Regions from separate parts of the Symbiobacterium ostreiconchae genome, predicted to be linked through region 1. Evidence: riboswitches for the same ligand, from Rfam matches in the RefSeq annotation. Region 1 holds a riboswitch; each other region holds the start of a gene.

Region 1 (5,477 bases):
GCAAGGACGGCCTGAGCCACAACCCCGCGGAATTCACGTCGCTGGAGGAGATCGCGCTGGGGACCGAGGTGCTGGCGGAAGCCGTGCGCTCGTTCCGCTAGTCCCTCTCCCCTTTCACGAGCCATCACCCCTGTGGGCTGAGCACCGCCCGCCCGGCGGCGCTCAGCCCACCTGCGTCACAGCGCGGCGCATGTTGCGTCTTGCGGCCGACCGTAGAGGCCCGCGGTCCGGCGCGCGGCGGTCCGGCCGGATCAAACCGGCCGGACCGCAAGGTTTTCCGCTCAAATGCTACCGCTCGTAGAAGGGCGGCGGCTCGATGCCCAGCATGCGCAGGTAGGTGTAGCCCTGCCCCCGGTGGTGGATCTCGTTCTCCAGGGCGTAGATGAAACGGCTCAGGTTGGTCTGCGGCGTGGGGTCGAAGAAGGGGTCGCTCTCCTCCGCCAGCAGCCGCTCCACGGTGATCTTCGGCCACAGCTCAAGCGTCCGCCTGCGCACGGCGGCGCAGGCATCCAGCAGCGCCTGCTTGGTGTTCAGCCCCTTGTGGGGATTGAAGACCCACTCCCCCGTGGCCACCCCGCGCACGTATCCGTCCTCGATGTCCAGGATCTCCTTCACCATGTCGGCGAAGGGCCTCATCGCTTCAGCGGCCTTGAAGCGGAACAGCGCTTCCTCGGGAAACGCCTCGATCGTGCGGAGGGTCAGCCGGCGGTTGCCCTCCATCATCTCCAGCAGGGACGCGGGCGTGAGCAGTTCGCCCATGTGATCCACCTCCCAGCACTTGGGCGCGTCCTCGCGCCGCCGGGAAGATTTCCACATCTGCCGCCCGCAATCCTCCGTCCGGGTACGCCTGCGCCCCGGCGGCAACACCGGCCTCCCGGTCCGCGCCGCGCCCCCGCAGCGGCCGCGCGCAAAGGCGGCGGCGTCCCACGGGGGGACCCGCCGCCTGCGATGTGCGGTTACTCGATGATCGGCTCCAGATCGCCCAGCTGGAACTTGTCGTGGACCGCCCGCACGGCCTCCATGGCCCGGGAAGCGCGCACCAGGCAGGAGATCTTGATCTCGGAGCCGGTGATCAGCTCGATGTTGATGTCCTTCTCGGCCAGCGCCTCGAACATCTTCGCCGCGACGCCGTAGTTGGAGGCGACGCCGGAGCCCACGATGGACACCTTCGCCACGTCCGTATCGTACACGACCCGGGCGCCGGGGAACTCCGGCAGGATCCGGTTGCAGACCTCCAGTGCGGTGTCGAGATCGTCGCGGGCACAGGTGAAGGAGATGTCCGCGGTGGGTCCGTTGCCACAGCCGGTGCCGGCCGACTGCACGATCATGTCGAGGTTGATGCGGGCGTCGCCCAGCGCCTTGAACGCCTTGAAGGCCACACCAGGCTTGTCGGGCAGTCCCAGCAGCGTGATGTGGGCCACCTTGGAATCGAGCGCCACGCCCGAGACGATGCGGTTGTTCCGCGGGCTCAACTTCGCCACCACCTTCGTGCCCCGCTCTTCGCCGCCCTCATCGGGCAGCGGGGCGAGGGAACTGAGTACTTCAAACTCCACCCCGTACTGCTTGGCCAGCTCCACGGAGCGCAGCTGCATCACCTGTGCGCCCGCCGCGGCCAGCTCCAGGATCTCGTCGTACGAGATCTCGTCCAGCCGCCTGGCCGTCGGCACCAGGCGGGGATCGGCCGAGTAGACGCCGTCGACGTCCGTGAAGATCTGACACTCGTCTGCGTTCAGATAGGCCGCCAGGGCGATGGCCGAGGCGTCGGACCCGCCCCGCCCCAGCGTCGTGATGTCGCCGTGTTCGTCGAGGCCCTGGAAGCCGGCGACGATGACCACCTTGCCCTCGGCCAGCTCACGCCGGATGCGGGTGGTATCGATGTTCTTGATCTTCGCGGCCCGATGGTGATCGTCGGTCTGAAAGCCAGCCTGGGGGCCCGTAAGCGAGACTGCCTGCACCCCCAGCTCGTGCAGGGCCATGGTGAGCAGCGCAATGGAGATCTGCTCGCCGGTGGCCAGCAGCACGTCCATCTCCCTGGCCGACGGCCGGTCCGTGATGGCCCGTGCGCGTTCGATGAGCTCATCCGTCATGTCTCCCGGGGCGCTGACCACGACGACCATGTCATTTCCCTGCTTCTTCTTCCAGGCGATGCGCCTGGCCACCCGGCGGTACTTTTCGGGTGTGGCGACCGAAGAGCCGCCAAACTTCTGCACGACAATACCCAAGAGCGCCCCTCCTCTTCTGACGACTCGCGTGTGATTCCGAGGTCAGGGGCTAGTGAGGTGGGCTCCGCGCTGCACTCGAGTGGTCAGAACAGCCTGTTTGCCTGCTTTCCCCGAGTTGTCCATGGATCCCACCTCCTCTGTATCAGGTGCAGGTATAATGTCCTTAATTATACACCTGTCCCCCGTGACCGTCTACGGCTGAAGGGTGGGTTCTTCCTCCAACTCCCGCAGGAAACGGCCGATCGGCTCCTCAATCAGATGGAAGTCCACCAGGAAGGCGTCGTGGCCCCAGGGGGAATCCATCTCCAGGTACTCCGCCCGCCCGCCGGCCGCCTGCACCAGCGCGACGGTCTCCCGCTGCAGGTACGTCGGAAAGAGCAGGTCCGAGCGGATGCCCACCGCCAGCACCCTGGCCCGGATGCGCCTGTGGGCCTCCTCGTAGGAGCCCCGGCCCCGGCCGAGGTCCATCAGGTCCATCGCCCGCGTGAGGTAGAGATACGAGTTGGCGTCGAACCGCTCCACCAGCTTCTGCCCCTGATGGTGCAGGTACGACTCGACCTGGTAGGCGACCGCGAATCCCTGCTGCAGCGGGTCTGCTCCGCTCCGCATGTCCCGGCCGAACTGCGCCCACATCGACTCGTCGGAGCGGTAGGTGATCATGCCCAGCATCCGGGCCGTGGCCAACCCCCGGACGGGCCCCGGCGTGCCGTAGTACTGCCCGCCCCGGAAGTCGGGGTCGTTCAGGATCGCCTGCCGCTGCACCTCGTTGAAGGCGATGCCCTGCGGGTGGAACCGGCCCGCCCCGCCGATGGGGATAATGCCCCGCATCCGGTCGGGGTATGTGGCAGCCCACTCCAGCGCCTGCATGGCCCCCAGCGACCCGCCGACCACGGCCAGCAGCCGCCGCACGCCGAGCAGGTCCAGCAGCCGGGCCTGCGCCCGCACCATGTCACGGACCGTGACGATCGGGAAGTCCAGGCCATACGGTCGTCCGGTTTCGGGGTTGACGGACGAGGGGCCCGTCGACCCCTGGCAGCCGCCCAGGACGTTGCTGCAGATCACGCAGTACCGGTCCGTGTCCAGGGCCTTGCCCGGCCCCACCGCGTCGTCCCACCACCCCGGCTTGGGGTCGTCCGGCCGGTAGCGGCCGGCGACGTGGCTGTCCCCGGTCAGGGCGTGACAGACCAGAATGGCGTTGTCCCCCTCCGGGTTCAGCCGGCCGAACACCTCGTAACACAGGGTCACATCGGTCAGGGTCTGCCCGCTCTCCAGAATCAGCGGGAACTCCGGCGTCGCCACCCGCGCGTACTGCCGCCGCGACAGCAAGGTCGGAACCGGTGCCGCGTTCACGCCCCCACCCCCTCGATTTCACTCACCTCTATGGATGCCTCAGGGCTCGCCATGCCCGGTGCAACGCCGGTCGATCGCCCCACGACTCGCACGCCGGCGGCAGAGGTCTGGGCCAAGTCCGGCTGACAGCGGCGGCAGAGGCCGAACCAGGAAGGCCGCCCCCGATAAGGGAGCGGCCTGCAATGCACGAATCTCTCCGTCCGTCCGCTCTCTTATCTTCCGGCGGCCAGCTGCCGCCGGTGGAATTGGCACCTTCAGACGCCGCCGAGCGTCCTGGGTTGCCGGGTTTCATCGGGCCAGTTCCCTCCACCTCTCTGGATAAGAGCCCGCCGGAAGCACCCTTCCGGTGGGATGCATGCGGTATGCAGTTGTGGCAGCTTTGGCACCGATACTACCACGGCGCCAGGACCTCTGTCAATATTTCCTCCTGCGGAAGTGACGTGCGTCACGTAAGATTCCGGCTTCATGGGTATCATTGGCCACAGCGACCCGACAAAGGTGGTGTGAGCGCATGACCCTGAAGGAAGTCGACGTGCGGCCTCTTCCGCCCGCGCAGCGGCACCCGCTCATCTTCCAGACTTTCGCGTCCCTGGCCCCCGGCGAGGCGATGCGGCTCGTCAACGACCACGATCCGAAGCCGCTGTACTACCAGTTCGCCGCGGAACTCACCGGTCAGTTCGACTGGGAGTACGAGGAGCAGGGGCCCGCGGTCTGGAAGGTGCGGATCACGAAAAAGTAGCAGGCCTGCGTGGAAACCGGCGGGAGGGGGGCTGCGCCCCCCTCCCGGCTTAGATGATGATGCAGATCAGCCCGCCGGAGCCCTCGTTGATGATCCGGCTGAGCGTCTCCTGGAGCTTGAACTGTGCGTCCTCGGGCATGCGGTGGAGCTTCGCCCGGATGCCCTCCTGCACCAGCTCGTGCAGCGACTTGCCGAAGATGTCGAACTCCCAGAGCTGGCGCGGGTCGTCCTCGAACCGCTCCAGCAGGTACTGCACCAGCTCCTCGCCCTGCTTGGCCGTGCCGATGATCGGCGTGACCTCGGCCGAGATGTCGGCCCGGATGAAGTGCAGGCTGGGCGCCGTGGCCTGCAGCTTGACGCCGTACATGATGCCCTGCCGCACCAGCTCGGGCTCCTCGAAGGTGATGTCCTCGATGGCCGGCGTGACGACGCCGTATCCGGTGGCCTTCACCTCCTCCAGGGCGTCCTTGATCTTGTCGTACTCCCGCTTGGCCTGGGCGTACTCCCGGAGGAGCCGGACCATGGTGTGCTTGCCCTCCAGCGGCACGCCGGTGATCTCCTCCAGCACCTGATAGTAGAGATCGTCCCGGGCCTCGGTCTGCACGTGGGCGACGCCGGATCCCATGTCGATCGACTGCAGGTTGACGGCGGCCATGAACTCGTACGAGCTCAGGCGTTCCACCGCCGCGTCGACGTCCCGGATCTTCTGGATGCCCTGCAGCGCCTCGGCGATGGCCTCTTCAAACTGCACACGGACCGGGTGGGCGCTGTCCAGCTCCTCCACCCACCGCGGCAGGGCGATGTTGGCCTCCCGGACCGGGAACTCAAAGAGCGCCTGTTCCAGGATGAGGTGCACGTCATCCTGGCTCAGCTCGCTGGCGTCCACAGGGATGACCGGGGCGTTGTACTTGACCTCCAGTTCACCGGCCAGCTCCATCGTCTCCTGGGCGTACGGCCGGGTGGTGTTCAGCACGATGACAAACGGCTTCCCCAGGGCCTGCAGCTCGGACACGACGCGCTCCTCGGCCTCGATGTACTTGCCCCGGGCCAGGTCGGTGATCGTGCCGTCGGTCGTCACCAGCAGACCGATGGTGGAGTGCTCTGCGATGACCTTCCGGGTGCCGATCTCCGCGGCGTCGTGGAAGGGGATCTCGCCCTCGAACCAC
Region 2 (5,477 bases), 1.7 Mb from region 1:
TCGTCCGCCGCGACGGCCACGCCCAGCTCGTCGGCGAGCCCCCGGGCGATGCACGCGGCCTGGTTGTAGCCCCGCTCGCGCCGGCGCACGGGATGAAGCGGAATGGGCACGATCACGTCCGGCACCTGGTCCACCACCTGCGCCAGGTACCGGCCCAGGGCGACACCCAGGGCCTGCCGGCCGCTGAACTTCACGTGGTGAATCGCCTCCCGCAGCGCCCCCCGGTGCAGCCCCAGCGCCCAGACCCGACCGTACGAGGGCGTGATGACGCACTCGGCGCACAGCCCCCAGCCGCCCCGGATCGGACGGCTGCAGTTGATGCAGAGCCGCAGGTCCAGCGTGAAGGGCATGGCCGCCCAGCAGGCCGCGCAGACCGGCACGGTCTCGGCCACCGACGCCAGCGGAGGCAGCGGCTCCGGAAGGGGCCCGTCACACGTGATGCAGGTCGTCCGCTGCGGCCACAGCAGGGTCACCAGCCCCTCCACGATGGTGCGCAGCAACGGCATCACCCCCGGACGGAATTCGTCACGGGGGTGAGATCATCCTTCTTTTTCCAGTTCGGCATCCAGGTCCACCAGCACAACCTTTGAGGCCTGTGCGGCGGCCACGGCCCGGGCCACGGCCTCCCGGCGCGGCAGGTGGCCCAGTTCGAGCACGAGGGCGTGTCCGTACCGGCGCGCCAGCCGGTTCAGCATGGCGACCGACTCATCCCGGGAGCCGAGATCCACCAGCACCAGCTCGCCGTCCACCTCGCGGGCGATCCGGTCCAGCACGTCCTCGATCCGGTCCGCCTGGTCCCGCACCAGCAACACGTAGGCCACCGGCTCCTCAGCCGGGCGCACCCGGCCCAGCAGCCCGGCCACGTGGCTCACGGCGCTCGCCAGGCCGTACGCCGCCAGGGCCAGCAGGCCCCAGAAGAACGGTCCATCCCGCACGGCCGCCCCCTCCTGCCAGCCAGCATATGACGGCTGGAGAGGGGGCGGTTACCTCCACGAAATCTGTCAGAGCCCGGCCATCGGTTAGATTCCGGCCTTCTCCCGCAGAAGCGCCGCGCGGTCCGTCCGCTCCCACGGCAGGTCCAGGTCGGGCCGGCCGAAGTGGCCGTAGGCGGCCACCTGCCGGTAGATGGGACGGCGCAGGTCCAGGTCGCGGATGATCGCGCCCGGGCGCAGGTCGAACGTCTCGCGCACCAGCTGGGCCAGCCGCTCGTCGGGCAGCTTGCCCGTGCCGAAGGTGGTGACCAGGATCGACACCGGCTGAGCCACGCCGATCGCATAGGCCAGCTGGACCTCGCACTTGGTGGCGAGGCCGGCGGCCACGATGTTCTTGGCCACCCAGCGGGCTGCGTAGGCGCCGGACCGGTCGACCTTCGTCGGATCCTTGCCCGAGAAGGCGCCGCCGCCGTGCCGGGCGTAGCCGCCGTAGGTGTCCACGATGATCTTCCGGCCGGTCAGGCCCGTGTCGCCCTGCGGCCCGCCCACCACGAAGCGGCCGGTCGGGTTGATGAGATAGCGCGTGCGATCGTCGATGAGGTTGCGGTCCACCACGTCGAGGATGACGTAGTCGATGACCTCCTTGCGGATCTGCTCCTGCGTCGTGTCCGGGTCGTGCTGGGTCGAGATGACGATGGTGTCGATCCGCTTCGGGCGGCCGTCCTCGTACTCGATCGTCACCTGCGTCTTGCCGTCGGGCCGCAGGTAGGGCAGCGTCCCGTTCTTCCGTACCTGGGCGAGCCGCCGGGCCAGGCGGTGCGCCAGGCTGATGGGCAGCGGCATGAGCTCGGGGGTCTCGTCGCAGGCGAAGCCGAACATCATGCCCTGGTCGCCGGCGCCGATCTCCAGCTCCTTCTCGGTCACCTGCCCCCGCACCTCGATCGCGACGTCCACGCCCTGGGCGATGTCCGGCGACTGCGGATCGATGGCGGTCATCACGCCGCACGTCGAGCCGTCAAAGCCGTACTTGGCGCGGGTGTACCCGATGTCCCGCACCACGTCGCGCACGAGGTTGGGGATGTCCACGTACGCGTGGGTGGTAATCTCACCGGTCACGATGACCAGACCGGTGGTCAGCAAGGTCTCGCAGGCCACGCGGGCCCTGGGGTCAAGCGCCAGGATGGCGTCCAGCACCGCGTCCGAAATCTGGTCCGCCATCTTGTCCGGGTGCCCTTCGGTGACGGATTCGGACGTGAAGAGGTACCGCCCCTTCTGGTCGAACATCAGCTCGTCTACCTCCTCTGTCGGCTTGCAACCGATCAGGCTACATGCACATCAAAACACCCTCTTCGCACACACGAAGAGGGTGGATGACGTCTCGCTTCCCTCTTATCTCCCGGTAGTGTGCCCGGCTGGATGTGGCACCTGGCCTGCGCGCACAGGCTGGTTGCCGAAGCTTCATAGGGCCAGTTCCCTCCGCTTCTCTTGATAAGAGTATTCAGTTGCGTACAGGTTACCACCGCGGGAGGTGGCTGTCAAGGACGACTGCGGGCCGGCTCGCGAGGGCGCCGCCCCTTCTGGAACACGGCGAATGCGGGCAGGTGTCAGCGCATCACGGCGCGTCCACCAGCGCGAACTTGAGCGTGGCCTCTGCCTTCAGTTCGTCGCCCACGAAGGCTTTCCCCTGCCCGACGCCCAGGCCGCGGCGCATGGCCACCAGCTCCACCTCCAGGCGCAGCTGGTCGCCCGGCCCCACCGGCCGCCGGAAGCGCGCGTCGTCGATGCCGGCGAAGAGCGGCACCTTGCCGGCGTTCTCGGGCATCGACAGCACGGCCACCGCACCCGCCTGCGCCATGGCCTCCAGGATCAGGACCCCGGGGAAGATGGGATTGCCGGGGTAGTGCCCTTGAAAGACAGGCTCGTTGACCGACACGTTCTTCACCGCCACCACCCGCTTGCCGGGCTCAAGCTCCAGCACCCGGTCGATCATGAGCATCGGGTACCGGTGCGGGATGATCTCCATGATCTGCTTGATGTCCAGCGGATACGCCCCCTAATCTGCGGGAATTCTTATGTTGAGTATTCCCCAAACCGCCCCCTTCTCCTCTTGACGCCCGCGGCGTCGGCGAGTACCATAACCCTACGGGGTATGGGATTTACGCCGGAGGTGTTGCAGCATGATCACGGTTACCCCGGAAGCCGCCGCGGAGATCGCCCGGCGCCTGCAGGGCCAGCCGGAGAACGTCGGCTTCCGGATTTACGTACAGGGCTTCGGCTGAGGCGGCCCCAGCCTGGGCCTCGCTCTGGAAGAGCCGAGAGACACCGACGTCACCATTGTCGACGGCGACGTGCGCGTCTACCTGGAGCAGCGGGTCGCCCACTGGTTCCAGGGAGCGGAGTTGGGCTTCGAGCAGGATCCGTGGGGCGGAGGTTTCACGTTCAAGCACCCCGACGTGGGGAGTTGCTAGGATCCGGACGGGGAGTGGCTGCACCGCTCCCCGTTTTCGTATGCCCGTTGCAGCATCCGCCTTTGTGCCTGGTCTGCAGGGTCTTTCGGGCATGGTCGTGTAGACTTTGGCACTGCTTGTGAAATCATTCGCGAGAAGAATGGCCAGCCTCCTCCCCGGGGCCTAACATAGGGGATGTACCGGTCGGTGCAATTCATCGCCAAAAACCTGCAGTTCATCGGCGGAAAACAACATTTCGCCGGAATCTGCCTGAATTGCGGCCGGCCAGACCCGGGAGGAGGCCGATCATGACCGCGTGGAGTGGATTCCGACCCGGCCGCTGGCAGCGGCATATCGATACCCGTGATTTCATCCAGCAGAACTACTGTCCCTACGAGGGCGACGCATCCTTCCTCACCGGCCCGACCGAACGGACCCGGGCCCTGTGGGAGAAGGTCTTCGCCATCTTCAAGGAGGAGCAGGCCAGGCGGGCCCCGCTGAAGGTGGACACCCAGACGCCGGCCGGCATCCTCTCGCACCAGCCGGGATACGTGGACAAGGACCTGGAGCTGATCGTCGGCCTGCAGACCGATGAACCCGGCAAGCGGACCTTCTATCCCGCCGGCGGCTGGCGCATGGTCGAGGCCTCGATGAACGCCTACGGCTACGAGGCCGATCCCCGGTGGAAGACCATCTACACCCAGTACCGCAAGACCCATAACCAGGGCGTGTTCGACGCGTACACCCCCGAGATGCGCGCCGCCCGCTCCAACCACATCATCACCGGCCTGCCCGACGCCTACGGCCGCGGCCGCATCATCGGCGACTACCGCCGGGTGGCGCTTTACGGCATCGACCGGCTGATCGAGGAGAAGGAGCGGGAGAAGGCCGCGACGGAGCCCTGGATCATGGACGAGGCCACCATCCGGCTGCGCGAGGAGCTGACCGAGCAGATCAACGCGCTGAAGGAGCTCAGGGAGCTGGGCCGCTGGTACGGCCTGGACCTCGGCCGCCCGGCCGAAAACGCCCGGGAAGCCATCCAGTGGCTGTACATGGGCTACCTGGGCGCCATCCGTGAGCAGAACGGCGCCGCCATGTCCATCGGCCGCATCTCCACCTTCCTCGATATCTACATCGAGCGCGATCTGGAGCGGGGCCTGATCACGGAGACCGAGGCCCAGGAGCTGGTGGACCAGCTCATCATCAAGCTGCGCCAGGTCGCCTTCCTGCGCACCCCGGAGTACAACGAGTTGTTCAGCGGCGATCCCACCTGGGTCACCGAGGCCATCGGCGGCATGGGGCTGGACGGCCGCACCCTGGTCACCCGGACCTCCTTCCGCTTCCTGCAGACGCTCTACAACCTCGGCCCGGCGCCGGAGCCGAACCTGACGGTCCTCTGGTCCAGCCGGCTGCCCGAGGGCTTCAAGAAGTTCTGCGCGCAGGTCTCCATCGACACGTCGGCGATTCAGTACGAGAACGACGACGTCATGCGGCCGCTGTGGGGCGACGACTACGGCATCGCCTGCTGCGTCTCGGCCATGCGCATCGGCAAGCAGATGCAGTTCTTCGGCGCCCGGGCCAACCTCGCCAAGTGCCTGCTCTACGCCATCAACGGCGGCGTCGACGAGAAGTCGGGCCAGCAGGTGGGCCCCCGGCTGCAGCCGATCACCGGCGACGTGCTCGACTACGACGAGGTGCGCAGCCGCTTCAGCGAGATGATGGACTGGCTCGCCCGGCTGTACATCAACACGCTCAACATCATCCACTACATGCACGACAAGTACAACTACGAGCGGCTGGAGTTTGCCCTGCACGACCGGGACATCTACCGCACCATGGCCTGCGGCATCGCGGGGCTCTCGGTGGTGGCGGACTCCCTCTCGGCCATCAAGTACGCCAAGGTCCGGCCCATCCGCAACGAGCGGGGCATCGCCGTCGACTTCGAGATCGAGGGCGAGTACCCGGCCTACGGCAACAACGACGACCGGGTGGACAGCATCGCCCGCGAGGTCGTCGAGGAGTTCACGACGCTCCTGCGCAAGAACAAGGCGTACCGCGACGCGGACATCACCCTGTCCGTGCTGACCATCACCTCCAA
Region 3 (5,477 bases), 850 kb from region 1:
TGGTGGAACTGGAGCTGGAGGTGCGCCAGGCCGAGCGGGCGGTGCTCCTCCGGGTGGCCAACCGGGGCAAACCCATACCGGTGCACCAGCTGGAGCACATCTTCGACAGCTTCTACCGGGGCGAGGGCTCCCGCTCCGGCCGTACCGGCGGCGCGGGGCTGGGGCTGGCCATCGTGAAGAACATCGTCACGCTGCACGGCGGCGCCGTGCGGGCCATCAACGAGACCGACCGCACCGTCTTCGAGGTGCGGCTGCCCATGGGGGGGCCGCCCCCTGCGCTCGGCCCCGGGCCGGGCGCCGGACCCGGCGGCGCGGTCCTCAGCCGAGGTGCGGTGGAACGTACAGGTTGAGGAAGACCGGCACCGCCAGGTTGCCCAGGTCGACCAGGGTGTGCGACGCCACGGCCCACCGGAGCGTCCCCGTCCGGCGGTAGACGGCGGTCCAGGCGGCACCCATGAGCAGGAGGGCGGCCAGGGCCGCCCCGTCGCGGTTGGCAACCGAGAAGACACCGGCCACCAGCGGGTGAAACGCCACGAAGAGCGCAGTGGAGTACGTCGCCCCGGCCCACGCGGGCCAGTGGGCGGTCGCGTCCAGCAGGAGCCCCCGCCAGTAGAACTCCTCGAACCACGGGTTGATGAGGGCGAACAGCAGCCAGCCGATCAGGATGACGGGATCGGCCAGCAGGTGCAGGTTCTGCAGCAGGATCGGCAGCGGGATACAACCGACGAGGAGCGCCAGCGCCGTCCAGCCCCCGCCGCCCCGGGCGGGGGCGGTCCACCGGCGGAGTGCGCCGGGCTCCCGGCCGAGGGCGATGGCGGCTCCCAGGAGCCCCCAGTAGAGCAGGACCGTCGGTGCCCAGCCCCAGGCGCCCAGCGCGCGCAGCGCAACCCGGGCAGTGGCGTGGCATGCGGCGATGATGAGGATCGGGGAGAGGATCAGGTACCGGCGGTTCACCGTGGCACCTCCTTCGTGGCGGTGGCACGCGCGTGACATAACAGCATAATATTGTTACGAGGCGGAATTGACAATACCAGGTCTCTGGCGTGCGCCCGCCCGTACGGCGGCGGGGTCGCCTGGCGCGGGATGCGGGGCGGGCTGCGGCGCCGCGGTATGACGGCTTCTGTAACCTTAAGGAACTCGTAAGATATAGGTGAACAGGAAGCAAGGTTCCTGCGGTACGGTAGGGGTATCAAGCTGGATGGAGGATACCCCTGGTGTACAGTCGCAGATGGCTGCTTCCGCTGCTCCTGTTGCTTGCGCTCCCGCTCACCGTCTGGGGTGCGCTGCCGACCGCGGCGGTGGATCCTGAGCGGGACGTGCAGGCGATCGGCCACTGGATCCGGGACCGGCAGGACCCGGCGGCGCCCGCCCCGCAGTCTCCTTTCGCCTGGCCGGCTCCCGGGCACACCGAGATCACGTCGGACTACGGCTTCCGGCTGCACCCGGTGCTGAAGCGGCTCCGGCTGCACGCAGGCGTCGACATCGGCGCACCCGAGGGGGCGGCTGCGGTCGCGTGCTTCGACGGCGTCGTGATCGCCGCAGCAGAGCTCCCGGCTTACGGGCAGGTCGTCGTGCTGGACCACGGAGGGGGGCTGGCCAGCGTGTATGCCCACCTGTCGGCGATCGCCGTGGAGGAGGGCGACCGGCTGCAGCGCGGCGACGAGGTGGGGCGCATCGGCGCGACCGGTCAGGTGACGGGCCCGCACCTGCACTTTGAGCTGTGGCAGGGCGGCGAGCCGGTGGATCCCCTGCGCCTCGCGAACCTGGCGGGCTTGCCCTAGCGAGTGGGGGTTGCTATACTGTCCCCAAACAATTCAATACCCGCTCGATTCATCCAGAGTGGCGGAGGGACTGGCCCCATGATGCCACGGCAACCGCTCCGGCGCGGAGCACGGTGCCAATTCCAGCGGACGACAGGTCCGAGAGATGAAGCGTGCGCAGCAGTCGGCTGTCTGCGAACCCTTCGTTCTCGAAGGGTTCTTTGCGTATGAAGGGGAAGGAGGGAGCGCCATGGCCCGCTTGCTGAACCGGCTTCAGCAGGGCGCATTCTGCGTCACGGTGGAGATCGATCCGCCCAGGGGGGCGAACGTCGCGAAGACGCTGGAGCGGGTGCGGCGCTTCGGCGACCGTGTGGATGCGGTCAATGTGGCCGACTGTCCGATGGCCAACGTGCGGATGAGCCCCATCACCCTGGCCCACCTGCTGCAGCGGGACGGCCAGGTGGAGGCCATCTTTCACCTGACCACCAGGGACCGCAACATCATCGGGCTGCAGGCCGAGCTGCTGGGGGCGGCGGGCCTGGGTGTCCGCAACATCCTGGCCCTGCGCGGGGACAATCCGGAGCAGGGCGACCACCCGCACGCGCGGGGCGTGTTCGAGGTGGACACCATCGGGCTGATCCGGCTCGCCGCCGCGCTCAACCGGGGACAGACGGTCGCGGGCGGCGAACTGGAGCAGGGCACCGACTTCGCCATCGGCTGCGCCTGCAACCCGGCCGCGGCAGATCTGGAGGCGGAGGTCTCCCGGCTGGAAGAGAAAGTGGCGGCGGGGGCGCACTTCGCCCAGACGCAGCCCGTCTACGACCCCCGCCAGGTGGAGCGGTTCCAGGCGAAGCTCGCGGGACGGGTGAGGATCCCGATCCTGTACGGCATCCTGCCGCTGAAGAGCTACGAGTTCGCCGACCGGATGAACCGGACCGTGCCCGGCATCGTCATCCCCGACTGGGCCCTGGACCGCATGCGGGGCCGGGGCGAGGAGGAGGGGCTGCGGCTCGTCGCCGAGCTCCTGCGGGCGATCGGTCCGCACGTCCACGGCGTGCACATCTTCCCGATGAACAGCGCGAAGCGGGCCGTGGCGGTGCTGGACATCATCGACGAACTGGGACTCCGACAGGCCGTCCGGGTGGGGGTGTAGGCAAGCTGCAGCGCACGATTTTCCGACCCGCCGCAGCGGACATCGAAGCCCCGCTGCCCGAGGTGCTGCGCCTTCTGGGCTACCGGGTGGGGCGCACGCGCCTCAGCGGTCGCGATCTGGCGCTGGTGGAGCGGGGCATTGCCCTCGCGCGGGAGGCGTCGAGCCCGGTGGCCAGCGCTGCGTACTGTGCCGTGGTCGTGCAGGGGGACCAGGTGCGTGCCGGCGTGCCGGGGGTCGAATGGCGCTCCCGCAGCCTGGCGCGGCTGCTCGCCGGGGCCGACGGCGTCTCCCTCGTGGCGGCCACCCTGGGTCCCGGCGTGGATGACCTGACGCGGGATCTGTTCGCGCGGGAGGAGTTCGCCCTGGCCACGGTGGTGGATGCGGCGGGCTCGGTTCTGGTGCAGGGGCTGGCCGAGTGGGTGCGCCGGGCGCTGGTCGGTGCGCTGGAAACCGGGCAGGGAGGCGGCGAGGGCGCTGTGAAGCTCACGCCGCTCTACGGCCCGGGGTACGGCGACTGGCCGGTGGAGGAGCAGATCGCGCTGGCGGCGCTGGCCGGCGCGGCGGAGATCGGCCTGCGCTGCACACCGACGTGCTATCTGGTGCCGCAGAAGTCCCTGGTCGGGCTGTTCGGCTGGCTGCCCCCCGGCGGGCGGGAGTGGTCCCCGGTGGGCTGCACCCGCTGCACCCTGGAGGACTGCCCGTACCGGGTGCGGGGGCGGTAGCGGCCGGACCGGACGGGGGCTCGCCGGGTGCGCTCCCCGGGATGGGCAAGTCAGCCTTCCACGGGGCCGGGGTCCAGGAGGGCCCGGTGGCTTCCTCGGGCCGGCCGGGCGCTTCCCCGGCTCGGGACGTCAAGTTTTCGACTTCGGAGCCGGGCCGGAAGTGAAAAAGCGGACCTTCCGGGAGGGCCGCGGCAGGGAACGGGGGCGGAGGAGCTGGCCTTCACCCGGGATCGCCGCAGCCGTGAACGCTCTTGGTGACAGAATGCGGCTTGCAAGTTGACGTAATGTCCCTGCGTTGCGGGCGTTCGTGGGGTACCGGGCGTTCGCCCGGGCTGGCCGGGTGGCGCCCCGGGGATGGGAACGCCGGGTTTTCGACTTCGGCGCCCGGATCAAAGTGAAAAAGTGGACGTTCCGATAGCGCGAGGCGAAGGCGTTCGGACCGGCGGGGAGCGATGAAAGGGAGGCGCAGGCGATGAAGCTGGATGAGGTGCTGGGCCGGGGGGTTCTCGTGTTCGACGGCGCCATGGGCACGATGCTCCAGGCCCGGGGGCTGGCGCCAGGGGCGTGCCCGGATGTGTGGAACCTGGAGCGGCCGGACGAGGTGATCGCCGTCCACCGGGCGTACGTGGAGGCCGGCGCGCAGATCATCGAGACCAACACGTTCGGCTCCACCCCGGTGCGGCTCAGCCATTACGGCCTGCAGGACCGGTGCCATGACATCACGGTCGCGGGCGTGCGCTGCGCCCGGGAGGCGGCCGGCGGCCGCGCCTGGGTCGCCGGGTCGATGGGCCCGCTGGGGGCGCTGGTGGAGCCGCTGGGGGAACTCTCCTTCGACGAGGCGTACGCCCAGTTCGCCGCCCAGGCCCGGGCCTTCGCTGAGGCGCAGCCGGACTTCATCATCATCGAGACCATCGCCGACCTGAACGAGCTGCGGGCGGCGCTGCTGGCGTGCACGGACCACGCCCCGGGCATCCGGGTCATCGCGCAGATCACCATCGACCCCAGCGGCCGGGCCTTCACCGGCACCGACCCCGAGACCGCCGCGCTGGTGCTGCAGTCGCTGGGCGCCGACGTCATCGGTCTCAACTGCTCGGTGGGGCCCGACCTCCTGGTGGACGCGGTGGCCCGCATGGCCCGGGTCGCCCGCGTGCCCATCTCGGTGCAGCCCAACGCCGGGCTGCCGCTGCTCCAGCCCGACGGTTCCACCCGGTTCCCGATGGGGCCCGAGCCGTTCGCCGCCTACGGTCCCAAGCTGGTGGCCGCGGGGGCCTCCCTGGTCGGCGGATGCTGCGGCACGACGCCGGAGCACATCCGCCGGCTGCGGGCCGCGGTGGACGGACTGAAGCCGCAGGGACGGCCCGGCCCCCTGGCGCACACGCTGGGGTTGGCCTCCCGGACCCGGTCGCTCTTCTTCGTGGAGCAGAACCTGCCGGTGGTCATCGGCGAGCGCATCAACCCCACCGGGCGGAAGCTGCTGACGAAGGATATTCAGGAGGGCGCTTTCGCGCGCGTGCGGACGGAGGCCAGGCGGCAGGTGGCCGCCGGGGCCGCCGTGCTGGACGTCAACGTGGGCGTGCCGCTCATCGATGAGCCCGCGGCGATGGCCAGGGCCGTGCGGGTGATCCAGGATGCGGTGGATGTGCCGCTCTGCCTGGACTCCCCGGATCCTGCCGCCCTGGAGGCCGGCCTGAAGGCCTGCGTCGGCAAGCCCCTGCTCAACTCCTTCAGCCTGGAGGAGGGGCGGGCCGAGGCGGTGCTGCCGCTCGCGAGGCGCTACGGCGCCGCGGTGCTGGGGCTCACCATCGACGAGAAGGGGATCCCCTCCTCCGCCGAGCAGCGGCT

What was found. A riboswitch is a leader RNA that binds a small molecule or an ion and turns the genes downstream of it on or off. The one in region 1 is predicted to bind S-adenosylmethionine.
Region 2: linked by a shared signal. The riboswitch ahead of metK (methionine adenosyltransferase) and the one ahead of metX (homoserine O-acetyltransferase MetX) in region 1 are both predicted to bind S-adenosylmethionine.
Region 3: linked by a shared signal. The riboswitch ahead of ACZ5UM_RS00045 (methylenetetrahydrofolate reductase) and the one ahead of metX (homoserine O-acetyltransferase MetX) in region 1 are both predicted to bind S-adenosylmethionine.

The regions. Positions count from the first base shown of each region.
Region 1 covers NZ_AP042454.1:2,798,746-2,804,222, reverse strand. Annotated here, with positions in the region: gene ACZ5UM_RS13575 (M20 family metallo-hydrolase) at 1-101, shown strand, start outside; gene ACZ5UM_RS13570 (DinB family protein) at 289-759, opposite strand; gene ACZ5UM_RS13565 (aspartate kinase) at 957-2,222, opposite strand; gene metX (homoserine O-acetyltransferase MetX) at 2,415-3,572, opposite strand; SAM riboswitch class I at 3,782-3,897, opposite strand; gene ACZ5UM_RS13555 (DUF2249 domain-containing protein) at 4,084-4,311, shown strand; gene spoIVA (stage IV sporulation protein A) at 4,361-5,477, opposite strand, start outside.
Region 2 covers NZ_AP042454.1:1,128,509-1,133,985, reverse strand. Annotated here, with positions in the region: gene ACZ5UM_RS05610 (phosphoribosyltransferase family protein) at 1-500, opposite strand, end outside; gene ACZ5UM_RS05605 (hypothetical protein) at 540-935, opposite strand; gene metK (methionine adenosyltransferase) at 1,020-2,216, opposite strand; SAM riboswitch class I at 2,319-2,427, opposite strand; gene fabZ (3-hydroxyacyl-ACP dehydratase FabZ) at 2,545-2,973, opposite strand; gene pflB (formate C-acetyltransferase) at 3,688-5,477, shown strand, end outside.
Region 3 covers NZ_AP042454.1:9,182-14,658, reverse strand. Annotated here, with positions in the region: gene ACZ5UM_RS00060 (sensor histidine kinase) at 1-350, shown strand, start outside; gene ACZ5UM_RS00055 (CPBP family glutamic-type intramembrane protease) at 319-954, opposite strand; gene ACZ5UM_RS00050 (M23 family metallopeptidase) at 1,215-1,781, shown strand; SAM riboswitch class I at 1,828-1,933, shown strand; gene ACZ5UM_RS00045 (methylenetetrahydrofolate reductase) at 2,011-2,913, shown strand; gene ACZ5UM_RS00040 (hypothetical protein) at 2,976-3,635, shown strand; gene ACZ5UM_RS00035 (homocysteine S-methyltransferase family protein) at 4,108-5,477, shown strand, end outside.